Regions from separate parts of the Brachybacterium sp. p3-SID1565 genome, predicted to be linked through region 2. Evidence: predicted binding sites of a transcription regulator. Region 2 holds the regulator's gene; each other region holds the start of a gene.
What was found. Region 2 encodes LexA, which represses DNA repair genes until DNA is damaged. Its sites were predicted from a motif close to TCGAACANNTGTTCGA; they were not measured.
Positions count from the first base shown of each region.

Region 1: the regulator LexA is predicted to act here: its motif matches at 2,048-2,063, upstream of M4D54_RS12760 (HNH endonuclease signature motif containing protein).
Region 3: the regulator LexA is predicted to act here: its motif matches at 2,100-2,115, upstream of M4D54_RS13095 (13E12 repeat family protein).
Region 4: the regulator LexA is predicted to act here: its motif matches at 1,576-1,591, upstream of M4D54_RS09330 (HNH endonuclease signature motif containing protein).

Region 1 is NZ_JAMBDS010000068.1:8,069-12,178, forward strand. It holds gene M4D54_RS12745 (hypothetical protein) at 1-568, opposite strand, end outside; gene M4D54_RS12750 (hypothetical protein) at 576-794, opposite strand; gene M4D54_RS12755 (alpha/beta hydrolase) at 992-1,885, opposite strand; gene M4D54_RS12760 (HNH endonuclease signature motif containing protein) at 2,145-3,794, shown strand; gene M4D54_RS12765 (hypothetical protein) at 3,788-4,110, opposite strand, start outside.
Region 2 is NZ_JAMBDS010000019.1:40,205-44,314, forward strand. It holds gene M4D54_RS06480 (ATP-dependent DNA helicase) at 1-1,731, shown strand, start outside; gene lexA (transcriptional repressor LexA) at 1,768-2,454, opposite strand; gene M4D54_RS06490 (LysM peptidoglycan-binding domain-containing protein) at 2,627-3,022, shown strand; gene nrdR (transcriptional regulator NrdR) at 3,063-3,566, shown strand; gene M4D54_RS06500 (AAA family ATPase) at 3,764-4,110, opposite strand, start outside.
Region 3 is NZ_JAMBDS010000074.1:3,269-7,378, forward strand. It holds gene glpX (class II fructose-bisphosphatase) at 1-633, opposite strand, end outside; gene M4D54_RS13080 (hypothetical protein) at 715-870, opposite strand; gene M4D54_RS13885 (hypothetical protein) at 894-1,034, opposite strand; gene M4D54_RS13085 (DUF2871 domain-containing protein) at 986-1,357, opposite strand; gene M4D54_RS13090 (GNAT family N-acetyltransferase) at 1,522-1,998, shown strand; gene M4D54_RS13095 (13E12 repeat family protein) at 2,145-2,999, shown strand; gene M4D54_RS13100 (HNH endonuclease) at 3,012-3,707, shown strand; gene M4D54_RS13105 (Gfo/Idh/MocA family protein) at 3,898-4,110, shown strand, end outside.
Region 4 is NZ_JAMBDS010000035.1:13,157-17,266, forward strand. It holds gene M4D54_RS09330 (HNH endonuclease signature motif containing protein) at 1-1,553, opposite strand, end outside; gene M4D54_RS09335 (hypothetical protein) at 1,708-1,884, opposite strand; gene M4D54_RS09340 (hypothetical protein) at 1,913-2,155, opposite strand; gene M4D54_RS09345 (Sir2 family NAD-dependent protein deacetylase) at 2,145-3,023, opposite strand; gene M4D54_RS09350 (DedA family protein) at 3,197-3,871, opposite strand; gene M4D54_RS09355 (DUF1206 domain-containing protein) at 4,087-4,110, shown strand, end outside.

The sequences.
Region 1 (4,110 bases), on a different contig from region 2:
CTGCCTCTCCGTCCTCCCCCAGCCACGATGCGACCCTTTCGCGCAGGCACCTCTCGGCCTGCGTCGGCGTGGCATGACGAAGGAGCCAGCCATGGAGGTCGTACGCCTCCGGTGCCAGGCCGATGCTCCCCAGTCCCTCATCGACGTACGCGTTGATGGAGAGCTCGTCGCCGGGATCACGCTCCCATGCTCGTGCCGCGAGGGCGTCCCGTGCACGCTCCAGATCCGCGAACGGCACAGCGTCGTCATGCACGTTGGTGATCGCTGCCTGCGGATCCGGTTCGCGGTCCGCGAGCCACCGCGCCACGACCGCGGCAGCGTGAACACAGAACGGGGCCAGTGCCGAGCCACCATCGTATGAGTGGCCGCACGTGCATCGGAAAGGGCTCCCCCAGTACCGGCCCATGCGCACCACGCGATCAGGGTCGGAATGGACCACACCTTCGAGCGGCATGAGACCGTGCTCGTGGTCCAGAAGATCCACTCCGCGTGCCAGGATGCACGCCTCGGTCAACTGCGCCGCGGGCACCGTGTGCGTGAGGTCGGCCAGGACCATGGGAGAGCTCATGGATGGATCATCGGACAGGGGTGCGACAGAAGAACGCGACTCGGCGTCGCCCGCCCGGGCGATCAAGGCCGTCGATGATCTCGTCGATCGAGTCCTGCCCTGCGCCTCCGACATACCGCTCGAGCGTCTCCGCACGGTAGCGGTTCACGGACGCGTCGCGCTGCAGTGCCCTGATCCGGGCGCGGCGAAGCACCTGCTCATCCACGGTGATCGTCAGGTTGGCCATGCTCCTGTGCAGCGCGGGTCCCATGGAGCACAGGTTCGGTCCAGCAGTGGCCTCCCGTCGGGCAGGACGACAAAGATCCGGTCGAGGCCGACGTGCTCACGACCGGACACCTTGGGGCAGCAGTACCCGTCGGCCCAGAGAGTTTCGTATCGCGCGGGCCCGGACCGCGGAGCGGTCCCACGAAGGCCCGCCGGGCTTCACCCCTCGTCGGCCAGCAGGAACCGTGCCACCTGGTCGATGTAGCCGGTGCGGTCCGCGAAGTAGGAACCGCAGTGGTCGGCCCCCTCGGTGAGCACCAGCCGTGCCGACGTTCCGGCGGCCCGCGCCAGGCGGTGCGCGTGCTCGACCGGGATCACCGAGTCCTCGGTGCCATGGAACATCAGCAGGGGGCGGGGCTCGATGCGGCTGATCGCCTCGATCGGCCGCACCTGGGAGAAGCCGTAGCCGTAGCGGCGTCGGGTGGCGAGGTCCACGAGGTGCGCGAAGGCGCCCGGCACCCTGAGCGAGGCGGCGGCTGCTGCGACCACGCCGTGCATGTCGGCGAAGGAGGAATCGGCGACCACGCGGGAGACGGTCGGATCCTCGGCCGCCACCAGGATCGACACGGCCGCCCCCATGGAGAAGCCCAGCAGGTCGATCCGGGCGTCGGGCCGGCGGGTCCTGGCGAATGCGATGGCGGCGCGCAGATCCTGCTGCTCGTAGTGCCCGAGGGACTGCCGGCCGTCATCGGAGTCGCCGTTGCCGCGGAAGTCGAACAGCAGCACGCTCGCGCCGGCGCGGTGCAGCCCGGTGCCGATGCCCAGCATCTGCGACTTGTCGCCGCGGAAGCCGTGGCTGGCGATCACCACGTGCTCACTGCGCTCGGCTCCAGGGGCGTCGAGCCACCATCCCCGGATAGTGGTCCCGTCGGCCGCGGTGAAGTCGACGGCCTCGCTGTCCACGCCGAGCTCGAAGGGCGTGAAGGTGTACGGCAGGTCGGGACGGCGGGGCCCGTTGAGCTGCCGGGCGGCCAGCAGGGCGGCTCCACCGGCGAGCGACGTGGCCCCCGCTCCGGTCAGCGCGGCGGCGATCAGTGGTGCGTTGCGTGGCATGGATCGCAGTCTAGGCACGGCGGCAGGCACGGCTCCGGCTCCTGTGGATACGTGCGGGGCCTCGGTGGCCGACTCGTTATCCACAGAATGTGGAAAAACATGCATGGTGGAGGAACCCGGATCTGCATTGTCCACCCTTTTATCCACGGCCTTCCACACATTTCGAACGTACTTTCGATTGTCGGTGATGGCGCCTACTCTTGGACCATCAGCACAGCCGAGGGATTCCCGGCCGCGACATCCACCGAAAGGGGGAACGATGACCCAGGTCAGCGATGGTTCCGTGCCGAAGCCGCGGGGTCGCGCCGCTGCGCGTTCCCGCCCCGGTGCGCCACGCCCGCGCAAGCCCGGGATCCGAGGATCAGGGCGTCCGCTCACGCGGGAGACCCTCCCTTCAGAAGCTTTCGTCGACGAGGCCGGGGCGGAGGCGGAGAAGCTCCGGGAGCTGTGGGATCTGGGCCTGGCCGAGTCACGGCAGCTGGCCGCGAAGCTCCGTCTCGCGGCGCGTCACTGGCCCGCCGGCGATCCGGAGGATCCGGATCTGCGCGACGAGGCGGATCTGATGGTGTCTCAGGCCCTGCGCTGCAGCATCCATCACGCATCCCGGCTGCTGGAGGATGCTCACACCGCCGTCACCCATCTGCCGCGACTGCTGGCGCGTCTCGAGGCCGCTGAGCTGCCGGCGCGCTGGTTCACCGTCGTGCTGCGTCGCGCCGGTGGTCTGCGCGAGGCGGCACTGCACGAGCTCGACGAATCCATCGCCAGCTGGGAGCTCGCGGTCGACGAGGGACGCTTCCGTCGCGAGCTCGGTGCCCTGGTGCGCTGGCTCAGCGATCAGCAGGAGGCCGCTCAACGCTCACGCCCTCAGCACAGTGTGGACATCCTCCCGCCCGATGAGGACGGCACCGCCTGCCTTCAGGTCATCGGCCCCGCGCCGGAGATCCTCGCCCTGGGGCGCCGACTGGACTCCGCGGCCCGCGCGATCCAGCGAGCTCAGCGTCAGGCCCTGGAGAGCGGGCAGGAGATCCCCTTCGATGACGGCAGCGTCTCCGGGACCGCGAGGCCGCTCTCCCTCGCGGCGCTGCGCTACCGGGTTCTGACCGGTTCCGTGCTGGAGACGGGCACGGTCGAGGTCCCCCGTGAGCGGTTCCGCATCACCGTCACGGTCCCCGCGCTCAGCCTGCTGGGTGCGGTGGACGCACCCGGCATGCTCGACGGCATCCACCCCATCCCCGCGGAGATGGCGCGGGAGCTCGCCGGTGGGGAGAACACCTGGTACCGCGTGCTCACCGATCCGAGCACCGGTGCGTTCCTGCCCCTGCCGGCCGACCGCTACACCGCCAGGCCCGACATGCTCGAGCACCTGCGCCTGCGCCATCCCACCTGCGCCGTGCCCGGCTGCACCAGGCCCACCTCCTGGGCCAGCGAGATGGACCACATCGAGGAGTTCGACCACCGCGACCCCGCATCCGGCGGTCCCACCTCGATCGAGAACACGCACCTGCTGTGCTGGCGTCATCACCAGCTGAAGACGGCCGGCCTCATCGACCCCGTGCGCCGCAGTGCCGCCACGGCTGATCCGCTGGGCAGTTCACCTTCCGATCCGCCCTCTAGGTCACCTTCCGATCCACCCTCCAGGTCACCTTCCGATCCGCCGGCCAAGTCACCCTCGGGCCCACCCAGCGGAACACTCCACCCGGGCTCCACGTCCTGGGCGATCCGCGGGGGCCCTCCCGTCGACGCCATCGACGACACCGACATGGTCACGCCGTGGGTGGTCGATGCCTTCACCCAGGTGTGGGACGAGGTGCAGCAGCGCATCGCCCGCCATCGCACCGCGATGACCGATGTCGAAATCGGAGAATCCACCGAGGGCACGGAGGAGCAGTACGGCCCGCCGCCCTACTGATCGTCCTGCTCCGCGGCGTCCTCCCGCCGCATGTCGGCCAGCAGCTGGTCCAGGTAGTCGTGCACGTCCTCGTAGCTGAGGTGGCGCTCATCGCGGCGCGGCGGGATCCCGCCCACGAACGCTCCACCGTGCCAGGCCATCGAATCATCCGGCAGGGATGGGTCGTCCGCACGCCACAGATCGAGCGGGATGTTGTGGGCGGCCAGGTCTCGGGCGATCTCATCGGCCTGGGCGGGGCTGCCGGAGCGCTGCAGCACGGAGACCAGCAGCGACTGCGCGGCCCATGCCGATGCCTCGTCATGCCCTGGTCCACCGT
Region 2 (4,110 bases):
CCGCGCCTGGTGGAGGCGCTGGCCCCGCACCTGCCGCGCACCCCCACCTACGCCCTGCTCAAGGGCCGTTCCAACTATGTGTGCCGCCACAAGCTGGACGGCGGCTACCCCGTGGACATCGACCCCGGTGCGCTGTTCGCCGAGGCCTCCGCGGATCCCGCCCGTGACGGCGGGGAGCGACTGGGGGAGCAGGTGCGCAGGCTGCGCGCCTGGGCGGAGGAGACCGACACCGGGGACCGCGACTCGCTGGAGACCCCGGTGTCGGACCGCGCCTGGCGCCAGGTCTCGGTGAGCGGGTCGCACTGCCTGGGCAGCAGCTGCCCCATGGCGAGCTCGTGCTTCGCCGAGCACAGCCGGGAGCTGGCACGGGAGGTGGACCTGGTGGTCACCAACCATGCCCTGCTGGCCATCGACGCCTTCGACGGCCACGGCATCATCCCCGACCACGACGTGGTGGTCTTCGACGAGGCCCACAGCCTCACCGGGAGCGTCACCACCGCCGTCACCGACGTGCTGACCCCGTCCCTGGTGCGGGGCACCGTGCGCGACCTGCGCGGCCTGGGCGTGGCCGCCACCGCTCTGGACGATGCGGGGGAGGAGCTGCGCGAGGCCCTCAGCCTGGTCAGTGACGGCCGCGTGATCGGGGACCTGCCCGAGCAGCTGGCCGACGCCGTCGAGCACCTGCGCACCGAGTCCCGGCAGGCCCACTCCGACGCCAAGGACGCCGGCGACGCGGACGTGGCCGGGACCGCCGGCTCCCGCAAGGCGGTGCGATCCAACCTCCAGCAGATCATCGACGTGTGCACGCGGCTGCTGGCACCGGAGGAGGACGACGTGGTCTCGGTCTCCCATTCCGGGGCCACCGGCCGGTCCAGCATCCAGGTGGCCCCGCTGAGCGTGGCCGGGGCGATGCGCGGTGCCGTCCTGGAGCACCGCACCGCGATCCTCACCTCCGCCACCCTCGCCCTGGGCGGGAGATTCGAACCTCCCGCGGGCGAGGTAGGGCTGGCACGCGCCGCCCGCACGGCGCCCGAGGAGATCCCGGCCCTGGAGGACCGCGGGGCGTGGGCCGGGCTGGACGTCGGCAGTCCCTTCGACTACCGCCGGCAGGGGATCCTGTACATCGCCCGGCACCTTCCGCCTCCCGGCAGGGAGGGCCCCTCGCTCGACATGCTGGACCACCTGACCGAACTGGTGGAGGCCTCCGCCGGCGGGGCGCTGTGCCTGTTCTCCTCCCGGCGCGGGGCGGAGCTCGCCGCAGAGCACGTACGGGCCCGGCTGGACCTCACCATCGGCGTGCAGGGGGAGGACTCCATCTCGAACCTGGTGCGGATCTTCCGCGAGGAGCAGGACTCCTGCCTGTTCGGGACGATCACCCTGTGGCAGGGGGTGGACGTGGTGGGGGACGCCTGCCGGCTGGTGACCATCGACCGGATCCCCTTCCCCCGCCCCGATGAGCCCCTCACCTCCGCTCGGCAGGAGCGGATCGCCTCACGCGGGGGCAACGGATTCATGTCGGTCTCGGCGCAGCATGCCGCGCTGCTGCTGGCACAGGGCTCCGGCCGCCTGATCCGCACCAAGGACGACCGGGGCATGGTCGCGGTGCTGGACCCCCGCCTGGCCACTGCCCGTTACGGGGGATTCCTGCGCGAGGCCATGCCACCGCTGTGGCCCACGAGCGACCCGCAGGTGGCGCTGGGCGCCCTGCGCCGCCTCGCCCAGACGGTCTGACCCGGCAGCAGCGCGCTCAGGCCGGCGCCTCCCGGTTCAGACGGCGCGCAGCACCGCCACCACCTTGCCGAGGATCTCGGCGTGATCGCCGAGGATCGGGGTGAAGGCAGGATTGTGCGGCATCAGCCACACGTGACCGTCGTGCTGGGCGAAGGTCTTCACAGTGGCCTCGCCGTCGAGCATCGCAGCCACGATCTCGCCCTTGTTCGCGACCGGCTGCTGGCGCACCACCACCCAGTCGCCGTCGCAGATCGCGGCGTCGATCATCGAATCGCCCACCACCTGCAGCAGGAACAGATCACCGTCGCCCACCAAGCGCGCCGGCAGGGGGAAGACGTCCTCCACCTGCTCCTCCGCCGTGATCGGCACGCCCGCCGCGATCCGGCCGACCAGTGGCACGGAGACGGCCTCGACCGATCGCGCGCTCTCCTCCTGGGCCGGGGCAGGGGCATCGTCCTCGCCGGGCATCACCACTTCCATCGCACGGGGACGCTTGGGGTCCCTGCGCAGGTAGCCCTTGCGCTCGAGCGCCTGCAGCTGATGGGACACGGAGGAGGAGGAGGTCAGCCCCACCGCATCGCCGATCTCCCGCATCGTGGGCGGGTAGCCGTGGGCCGAGATCGCGGCGGTGATGGTCTCCAGGATCCGGCGCTGGCGGCGGGTGAGGCTCGCGTGATCGCCCACAGGGGCGCTCTCGGGGCGGCGACTGGTGCTGGGCGACATCGGGCGGGCCTCCTGGCTTCGTTTGTCAGACCCTCACGGTTCCGTGGTCCTTGTCAGCCACAGTAGGCGGCGCGGAAGCGGATTCCAAACACATGTTCGATGTTTCCTCTTGCGTGTCGCGCCGATACCGGTCTACAGTCGCACACAGATTCGATCGAACAGGAGTTCGGAGATGCCCACCGATACCACCACGGTCCTGCCCTTCCCCCGCCGTGACAGCCGTGCGCAGCGCCCCGCTGATCGCTCGGGTGTTCGACTCGAGCTCACTTCGCGCGGCCGCGCACTGGTCACCGCCATCGCCTTCGTGCTCGGCCTTGTCGTCGCGGCCCTCGCGCTGCTGGTCTTCGACGTTCCCGCAGCGCTGGCGGGCGCGGGTCAGGAGCAGCACATCACAGTCACCGTCGAGGCCGGTGACACCCTGTGGGACCTCGCCGAGCAGCATGCTCCCGAAGGCGTGGGCCAGCAGGAGTACATCGCGCAGGTGCGCGCCATGAACCATCTGCCCACCGGTCGGGTCACTGCCGGTCAGCAGCTGGATCTGCCCGTCGGGGAGGGCGTGGAGCGCTGATCCGGGCCCGGCGGCGGGCTGCTCCCGGTAGTCTTGACGGGTGCACTGCCCGTTCTGCCGCCACCCCGACTCCCGGGTCGTGGACTCCCGCACGTCCGATGACGGGGCCACCATCCGCCGCCGCCGGCAGTGCCCCGAGTGCGGTCGGCGCTTCTCCACCGCCGAGACGGCGTCCCTGTCGGTCCTCAAGCGCTCCGGTGTGAGCGAGCCGTTCAGCCGCGCGAAGGTGATCTCGGGGGTGCGCAAGGCGTGCCAGGGCCGGCCCGTCAGCGATGATCAGCTGGCCATGCTCGCGCAGCGCGTCGAGGAGGACATCCGCTCCAGCGGCCAGGCCGAGATCGATGCGCATGACGTGGGCCTGGCGATCCTCCAGCCCCTGCAGGAGCTGGATCTGGTGGCCTACATGCGCTTCGCGAGCGTCTACCAGTCCTTCGACTCGCTGTCCGATTTCGAGGCTGCGATCACCCGTCTGCGCGAGGAGTCCGGCGGGCCCCACGAGGCCGCTCAGGACGGCTCCCACGGCCCGGTTCGCACCGAGTTGTGAATTGGTGCGAAGCACCCCTCATGTGTGCGTAAGATACTGCTCGTGCGCTCGCGCAGCGCACCCAGATCAGCGGTCGTGGAGGGGAAGCCACGGCCGCTGATCGCTTGTCCGCGCCCCTGCCTCCGCCGAGGCCTGTCCTGCCTCCGCCGGGGCTCGTTCCGTTGAGCTCCGGGGCTGACCCCGGCGCACACCGGTGCTCAGTCCCCGGACATCCCGTCGGGCAGAGGTCGGGCGTGCACCACACCCAGATGCTGGGTGGGGCGGGTCATCGCGACGTACAGGTCCCCGGCACCATGCCCCTCCACCAGTTCGGCAGGTTCGACCACCACCACGGCGTCGAACTCCAGGCCCTTGGCGTCCTGTGCCGTCATCACCGCGATCTCGTCGTCCACGCCCGAGGAGCCGGATCCCACCGGGGGCAGGCCCCCGATGCTGCGCAGCTGCTCGAGCACCGCGGTGAGCCGGTGCTCTGAGGAGATCACCGCGATCCGGCCGATGCTCGAGGCGTGCAGCTCGCGCACCTCGTGCGCGGCGGCCTCCGCCA
Region 3 (4,110 bases), on a different contig from region 2:
GGCGGCGATCGCACCGGCCACGTCGCCGTCCATGATGAACTTGACGCGAGCTCCGGCGGTGCGGATCTCCTCGACCAGCTTCTCGTGGCGGGGGCGCTCCAGAACACACACGGTGACCTGCTCGACCGGCTTGCCGAGGGCCTTGGCGACCAGGTTGATGTTCTGCTTGACCGGCAGGCGCAGGTCCACGAAGTCCGCGGCCTCGGGGCCCACCACCATCTTGTCCATGTAGAACACGGCCGAGGGGTCGTACATGCTGCCGCGCTCGGCGACCGCGAACACGGCCAGCGCATTGTCGTAACCCATCGCGGTCAGGCGGGTGCCGTCGATCGGGTCCACCGCGACGTCGACGTCGGGGCCGGAGCCGTCGCCCACCTTCTCACCGTTGAACAGCATGGGCGCCTCGTCCTTCTCGCCCTCGCCGATCACCACGGTGCCGTTCATGCGCACGGTGTCCATGAAGGAGCGCATGGCATCCACGGCGGCGCCATCGGCCCTGTTCTTGTCGCCGGCGCCCACCCAGCGGCCGCCCGCGATGGCGGCGGCCTCGGTCACGCGCACCAGTTCGAGGGCGAGGTTGCGGTCGGGGGCGGTCAGGTTCGAGGGGGATTCGCTGTTCACCGTGGTCTCCATCGTCGTAGGCGGGTCCGAGAGGCTGCCCGGCGCAGAACCGGCCGGGCCGCCGATCTGACGTGCGGATTCACTCTACCGTTATCACCCTGTGACCGGGCGGGCCCTCGCGGCGGCCTCCTCGGCCGTCGGCTCCGGCGGCGAGCCGTGCAGCGCGGGGTGGATCGGCAGCGACAGTGCAACGGGCAGTCCCTCCGTCGCGGCACGCAGGCAGGCGGGGCGGGCGATTTCGGAGGGCATGGGGGGATTCTCCCGCCACAGGGTCAGTGCGGCGCGACCTCGAGCGTCGCACCTGCCGTGCGGGGCCGCTCCTGGGAATCGGCGACCGCCGCCCTCAGAGCGACGAACAGCGCGATCAGGCCCACGGCCAGCAGCATGTGGCCCAGACCTGCGATCCCCGGGATCGCCGCGCTGGTGCCGGCGGGGTCGGCCCGTCGAGCGTGAGAACGCCCCGCACCACCATCATCACCACCGTGATCACCAGGCCCACGTTGTAGGTCCAGTAGAAGACGGTGAACGAGCGGCGCCCGGTGACGCGCACGGTGGCCTCGAGCGCCAGCACCACGAGGAACACCAACATGCCCAGCACCAACAGGTGGGTGTGGAGCGTGGAGAGCTGCGACTGCTCACCGACCGTGCCGGTGAGCTTGGAGTACTCGCGGTAGAAGACACCCGAGGCCAGACCGAGGATCATGTAGACGAAGGACGTGACGAGCAGACGATTCATCCCTCCACCGTAGGAAGCCGCTGGTCAGGCGGCATCCATCGAATGGTTGAAGTGAACCCGGCCTGCTCGCGCCGCGGCTGGCGGCGCCGGAGCCTGATGCGCGAGGCGCGGCTGCGAGGCGCGTCCCGTGCTCGTCGGCGCCACCGGTCGGTGATGATCGGCTCATGGAGACTCTCACCATCGGCGATCGCCGCTTCCTCATCCGTCGGGCTCTCGAGGCCGACGTGCCTGCGCTGGTGGCCCTGCTGGCTGACGACCCGCTGGGGCGCGGCCGGGAGTCGGCCGACGAGCTCGGCCCGTACCTGGCGGCGTTCCGCGAGGTCGACGCGGACCCCCGCCAGCTGCTGGTCACGGTGGTCGAGGGGCAGACGACCGTGGTCGGCACGGTGCAGCTGTCCCTGATACCCGGTCTCTCGCGGGGCGGTGCCTCGCGGCTCCAGATCGAGGCGTTGCGGCTGACGGAGTCCGTGCGGGATCTGGGACTCGGCAGCATGCTGCTGGAGTGGGCCCATGCGTACGGGCGCGAGCAGGGGGCGGTGCTGTCGCAGCTGACGTGCGACCGCAGGCGCGATGCCGCACATCGGTTCTACGAGCGGGCCGGGTACGTGGCGAGCCATATGGGGTTCAAGCGAGGGCTGTGACCCAGGTTCCTCCACAATGACCAGTTATCCACATTCCTTTCCACATTCTGTGTCCCGTCAGGCTGATTTTGCTCGGGACGGCGCGGAGTTATCCCCAATCGTCGAACGTTCTTTCGATTGTCGGTGCCGCGACGCAGAATGGGAGCATGAAACCTCAGCTCCCAGGCGACGACAGCACCAGGTCAGGCGACAGCCTGCCCGCTGGTGACGTCCTCGCGCGGGCGCTGGAGCACGCCTCCCGCCTGCCGGACTCCGGCGCGGTGAGGAATATCGTGGGTGAGATCATCGCCCGCGCGCTGGCCGCATTCACCGCCACCGTGTCGGTGCTCGATCCCGTTCCTGATACGCAGCCCGGTTCGCCCCAGGAAGCCCTCGCCGTGCTGGCGGGGATCGAGCAGCTGCGCGCGGGGATCGCCGCACTGGACGCCACATGGCAGGTGGCGGCCGAGGACCGCATCCGCGAGGCGGACGCCGCTCGTGATGTGAGGGAACGGGACCAGGGGCGTGCCGCCGCGAACGAGGTGGCCCTGGCCCGCCGCACCTCCCCCAGCTCGTCCTCCATGTCACTGGCATGCGCGCGCAGGCTGGTCGCGCAGATGCCCACCACCTACCAACAGCTGGCCCAGGGGCGCCTGCCTGAACGCAGCGTCCATGCCATCACCCGTGCGCTGGACAACGCGGATCCGGCCACGTGCGCCCGGATCGACCAGTGGATCCAGGAGGATCCCACCCGTCTCGACGGCCTCGGCACCCGTCGCACCGGGCAGCTGGTGCGGGAGATGAGCCACGCCCTGCATCCGGGTGACTCCCGTGCCCGCGCCGAGCGCGCCGCGCGGAAGCGGAACGTGACGATGGTTCCCCTCGGTGACGGCATGGCCCGCATCTCGGCCACCCTGCGCGCATTGGATGCCGCCGCCGTGATGAAGAGCCTCACCACCGGGGCGGAGGCCCGCCGCGCGGCCGGCGCCCGGGACTCGTTCGGTGCCCTGCAGGCCGATTAGCTCGTCGCCGCCGTGACCGGGGGCACCTCTGGCACCCCCGGGACCAGGCACGACGTCGGGATCGTGATCACCGACCGGGCCCTGCTGGGCGGCGCGGCCGATGCGGAGTTCGCCCGCATCGAGGGATACGGCGCGCTGCCCGCCCACATCGTCACCGACACCATGTGCGGGCGCCCACCCGGCTTCATCACCCCCGCCAACCGCACCTGGAGGCAGCACGAGCACGCCGATGCCGCTGCGACCGCGGTGTTCCGCCGCCTGTACACCCACCCCGTCAGCGGTGAACTGGTGGCGATGGAGTCCACCGCCCGAGCGTTCCCGGTGGGCCTGGCACGCATGATCCGATGGCGCGACCAGACGTGCCGCACCCCCTGGTGCAACGCCAGGATCCGGCATCTGGACCACATCGATCCCCACGCACGTGGAGGGCCCACCAGCTTCAGCAACGGGCAGGGCCTGTGCGCTCGCTGCAACTACCTGAAGGAGCACGGGCACTGGGTGGTGCAGACGGCGACGGCGACCTCCCCCGCCGCCGGGGCCACGGCGATCACCTGGAGAAGTCCGCACGGGGCCCAGGGCACGTCACCCACCCCGCGATCGGAGCCCGCCCCGCCACCGGCGTCGATGGCCCAAGCTCCCCCGCAGCCCGAGCCCCCTCCACCAGCTCCCCCGGCTCCACCTCATGCCTTCGACGACCCGCCGTTCTGACTCCGGCACGCCCAGCGTCCCCCACGCAGGGGCATGCCGCCGCGCGCCCGCGCATGGCAACCTCCGGCATCCGCGCTCGACCAGCAGGTAGATGCGGGAGACTCACCATGGTGACCCAGGCCACTCGTCCGCTCCGGTCGGGGATGGGCCGCGTCGCTGTCGCCGCCACCCACGAGCGAAAGGACCCTCGATGAGCACCTCCGACGGAGCCACCTACGCCCCCGCCGCTATGCCCAAGCCCGTGGTGGAGCCCGGCGAGTTCGTGTTCGCCGCGATGCACCTGGACCACGGGCACATCGTGGGCATGACCGAGGGCCTGATCGGGGCCGGCGGCACCCTGCGCTGGGTGTACGACCCGCAGCCCGAGCGCGCCGCCGCCTTCCAGGAGCGGTTCCCCGAGGTC
Region 4 (4,110 bases), on a different contig from region 2:
TGATCACTGGGGGTGATTGCCTGCCCGTGGATGCCGACTGCCTCCCATTGGTTCGGGATCGGTGAGCGGTGGCTATGACCCGTGGGCGTCGTGATGACCAGATCCCCGCTTGCGGCATCCCGGGACGTCGACCAGCCGGGCAGTTCCACCACGTAGTTGAAACGCTCGCACAGGCCGGCGCCGTTCTCGGGCGTGGTTCTGCCACCGCGGGCGTGCCCCTCGATGTGGTGGACGTGGCGGGAGGCGGCCTCGCACCCCGGCGTGCGGCACTGCCGTTCCCGGGCCAGTACGAAGCGCCGCATGTGCCCCGTGAACAGCCGCTTCCTGGCATCCATGGATGTCAGTTCCCCCGTCACCGGGTCGGCGTAGAGCCGGCGGATCCAGCGTCGCACCTCGGTCGGTGGTGGTTCTGAATCGGGCGCTGGTGCTGGTACTGGTGCGGGACTGGGCACAGACCCTGGCCCGGAATCGGACGGAGGCGTCGCGGTGGATACGAGTGTCGAGGACGGGGTGAGGGCAGCTCCGGGCGGGGTTGCGTCCTCTGCCGCCTTCGGCTCCGGGAAGAGCCGGCCGGTGAGGGCGAGGTGGCGCGCGACGGGGCCGGGAATGGGGTGCCCCTCCAGCTGGGCGGTGTCGTTCGCACCGGCCAGCAGGGTGCGGTCGGTCATCAGCAGCTGGATCTCGACCGGGGCGATGGCGTGTTCCTGACCGGTGACGCGGGTGGTGAGGGCGTCGGCCATGACCTGACCGCGAGAGCGTCCGTCGCCCTCTGCGCGGGCGGCATCGGCGGCGGCACTGAGGGAGGCGTACGCGGCGACGCCCTCGTGCAGGGGCAGCAGGGCCGACAAGCGCATCATCCCCTCCGCGGCCGGGCGCTGACTCACGTGACGCTGGTCGGCGTTGCGCTGGAGTCGGGCAACGGCGGCCTCCTGGTCCAGGGCGTCGGCCCGCGCCCGGGCCCTCCGACCGGCGGTGCGAGGGGACACCTGGTGGAGAGTCGGGGCGAGCTCCGCGTCGATCTGCTTGCGGTCCTCGTCGTCCAGGAGGATCACGGCGCGGGCGACCTCTTCCGCGGCCCACCCGGAGACGGCTCCTTCGGCCATCCGCTCCCAGATGCGAGGCAGGGTCTCGACGATCACGCGACGCAGCGCGAGCTGATTGCCCGCCCGCGACGGTGAGATGCCGCGTGCGAGAGCGATCTCGTCACCGGTGCCGGAGCCGAGCTTCGATGCGGGAAGACCGGCTGCCCTCTGGGTCTTGATCCGCTCATTCCGCAGAGCGATCTCGTAGCCGGATTGAAGGGCATCGAGAATGTTCTTCAAGCCCTCGATGGCACTGATGGCCTCGACCAGTGCGACGGCATCGGGCGCTGATGGGGCCTGCACCCGGTGGGAGGTCGCGGGGGTGACGGACGCGGCGACGGAGTGCAGCGCCGGGGTGGTACCGGGGCGCACGGAGGCGATGCTGCTGGTCAGATCGCTCAACTGGGCTCGCACGTCCGTGAGTGCGTCGAGCGTGGGGGAGCAGGGGGAGGCGGCAAGTGCGGTGCTCATCATCATCTCCTCCACCCTCATATCGAATGCGTGTACGAAACCAGGATAGGGGAGCTTCGGGGCGCCGGCAATGCTTTCACAAGAAGGCGTCAAGAATGTGGATAACCGACCATTGTGGAGGAACCTCGGGGCGTCGATGTGGATCAAGCAGGACTCAGGAATCCCCCACGCCGGTGGAGTCCAGCAGTCCACGGACGTAGGCGACGTCCCGGTCGTACAGCTCCGCATGGCCGTACAGCTCCGGGTTCTGCTGCTCGACCGACTGGTGCCGGGAGAAGCCCGCCAGGATCCGCAGGCGGTCGTACGGCGCGAAGTCACTGTGGCACGCCACCTCCGGCCAGGGCCGGGCGCTCCCACACTCATCCCGGCATCGGATACGCGGGCACGGTGCCTGGCAGGAACTCCACGATCTCGCGTCCGGCCTCATCGAACCCGAGCGGGCGGGGGACCTCGGTGACCCCGGCTGCACGGCAGTGCTCCATGAGGCGGTGCACCGCCGGGGACCACGGACCGCCGGTACGCAGCACCGTCGCACCCCGACGCGACACCAGCCCCATGCTCCCACCGGCCAGTGCGATCTCCTCGCCCGTGTCATGATCCATTCCACGTCTTCAACACGTCCTCGATGCGCCCGTGGATGCGCAGCGTGGCCTGATCGTCACCGCGCGTGGGACCGTCGTTGACGATCACCACCGGGGTGCCTGCCCTCACCGCTGCCCGCACGAACCGCAGCCCCGACTGCACGGTGAGGCTCGACCCCAGCACCAGCAGACGGGACGCCTCCTGGAGCGCGCCGTACGCCGCGGCCACCACCTCCCGACGGGCCGACTCCCCGAAGAACACCACGTCGGGCTTGAGGATCCCGCCGCAGAGCCCGCAGGCCGGGTAGCGGAAGTCCGAGGTGCGATCCACCTCCGCATCGCCGTCGGGCGCCTGCGCCGCATCGGCCGCGAGCTCGGGCAGGCGGGCGGCGAGCTCGGGATTCATCGCCAGCATCCGATGGTGCAGCGACTCGCGCCGGGTGAGGGTGTCGCAGCTCTGGCAGCGCACCCGGTCCAGCCGTCCATGCAGGTCGATCACCGGCTCCGAGCCCGCCTGCTGGTGCAGGGCGTCCACGTTCTGGGTGATCACCGCGGTGACCGGCAGGGTCGATGCACCGAGCTCCGCCAGCAGCACGTGCCCCCGGTTGGGACGCGCCCGCAGGAACTGCGTCCAGCCCACCGTGGAGCGCGCCCAGTAGCGCCGCCTGGCGAGGTCCGACCCCATGAACTCCTGGAACGTCATCGGTGCCCGGGGCACAGCATCGCGCCCGCGGTAGTCCGGCAGTCCCGACCCGGTGGACATCCCCGCCCCGGTCAGCACGGCCGTCGGCTCCCCGGTGAGCAGATCCCATGCCTCCTCCACCAGCTCGGGGGCGCTCGCCAGCCCATAGCTCGCACCCTCGACGGGGCCCCAGGCGGGCATGCGCATCAAGGGGCGAGAGGAGGGGGCCAGGGCCGACGAAGCGCTGACCGGGGCCGACGGGGGAGCGCTGGCAGTAGCAGACCGGGGAGCGTCGATGCGGGCCGGGGCGGTGGCGGTGGAGAACCAGCGGCCGACGTCCGCGGCCGGTCCGGCCTGGCCCGTCTGCTCGCTGTCGGTGCTCATCGCTCCAGCGTAGAGCCCACGTCCCCGGGGTCGTCAGGGCTTTCACGGGGGCTGCCGGCGGTGTCGTCGCGGCGCCGGGCTCGCATCCGCTGCATCACGAAGCCGATCCCCGCGATGAGCCCGAAACCCGCCACGATCACCGAGTAGATCCGCACGAAGCCCTCCAGCGCCTCCCCGCCGGCCACCCCGAAGAAGTACCCGGCCACCACGAAAGCCGCGTTCCAGATCGCCGAGCCCAGGCCCGTGGCGGCGGCGAACAGGCGCACCGGCATCCGCTCGATGCCCGCCGGGATCGAGATGAAGGTGCGCACCATCGGCACGAACCGAGCGATCGCCACCGCCGGGAAGCCGTGGCGGTCGAAGAACCGCACGGCCATGTCCACGTCCTTCTCCTCCAGCAGCGGCAGGCGCCGCACCAGGGCACGGGTGCGATCCAGGCCCAGCGCCCGGCCCACCGCGTACACCCCGAGGCCGCCGACCACGGATCCCAGCGTGGTCCAGAAGATCGGCACCAGCACGTGCTGGTCGTTCGCGGCCGCGCTCACCCCGGCGAAGGGGAGCAGGATCTCCCCGGGCACCGGAGGGAACAGCGCCTCGGCGGCGATCACCAGGGCGATGCCCGGCCCACCCAGGAACTCCATGACGCGGATCGCGAGATCGGCCAGATCCATGCGCGCTCCGTCCTGCCCTGGTGCCGAGGTCACTGCCAGGGTCCGACGGGGAGAGTACCGACCGCGGATGACGCGCCGGTGAACATCTCGGGACGGCCCTCCCCGGTCTGCCCCGATCGGTCCCGCGATGTCCGTTTGCCACCTATCCTTCGACTACGGCGACGAGTGGTGGCGCCCGCGGGGCAGCGAAGGACGTCGAGGACAAGGCCGAGCAGGTGGCCGACCACCCGTGGATGGAG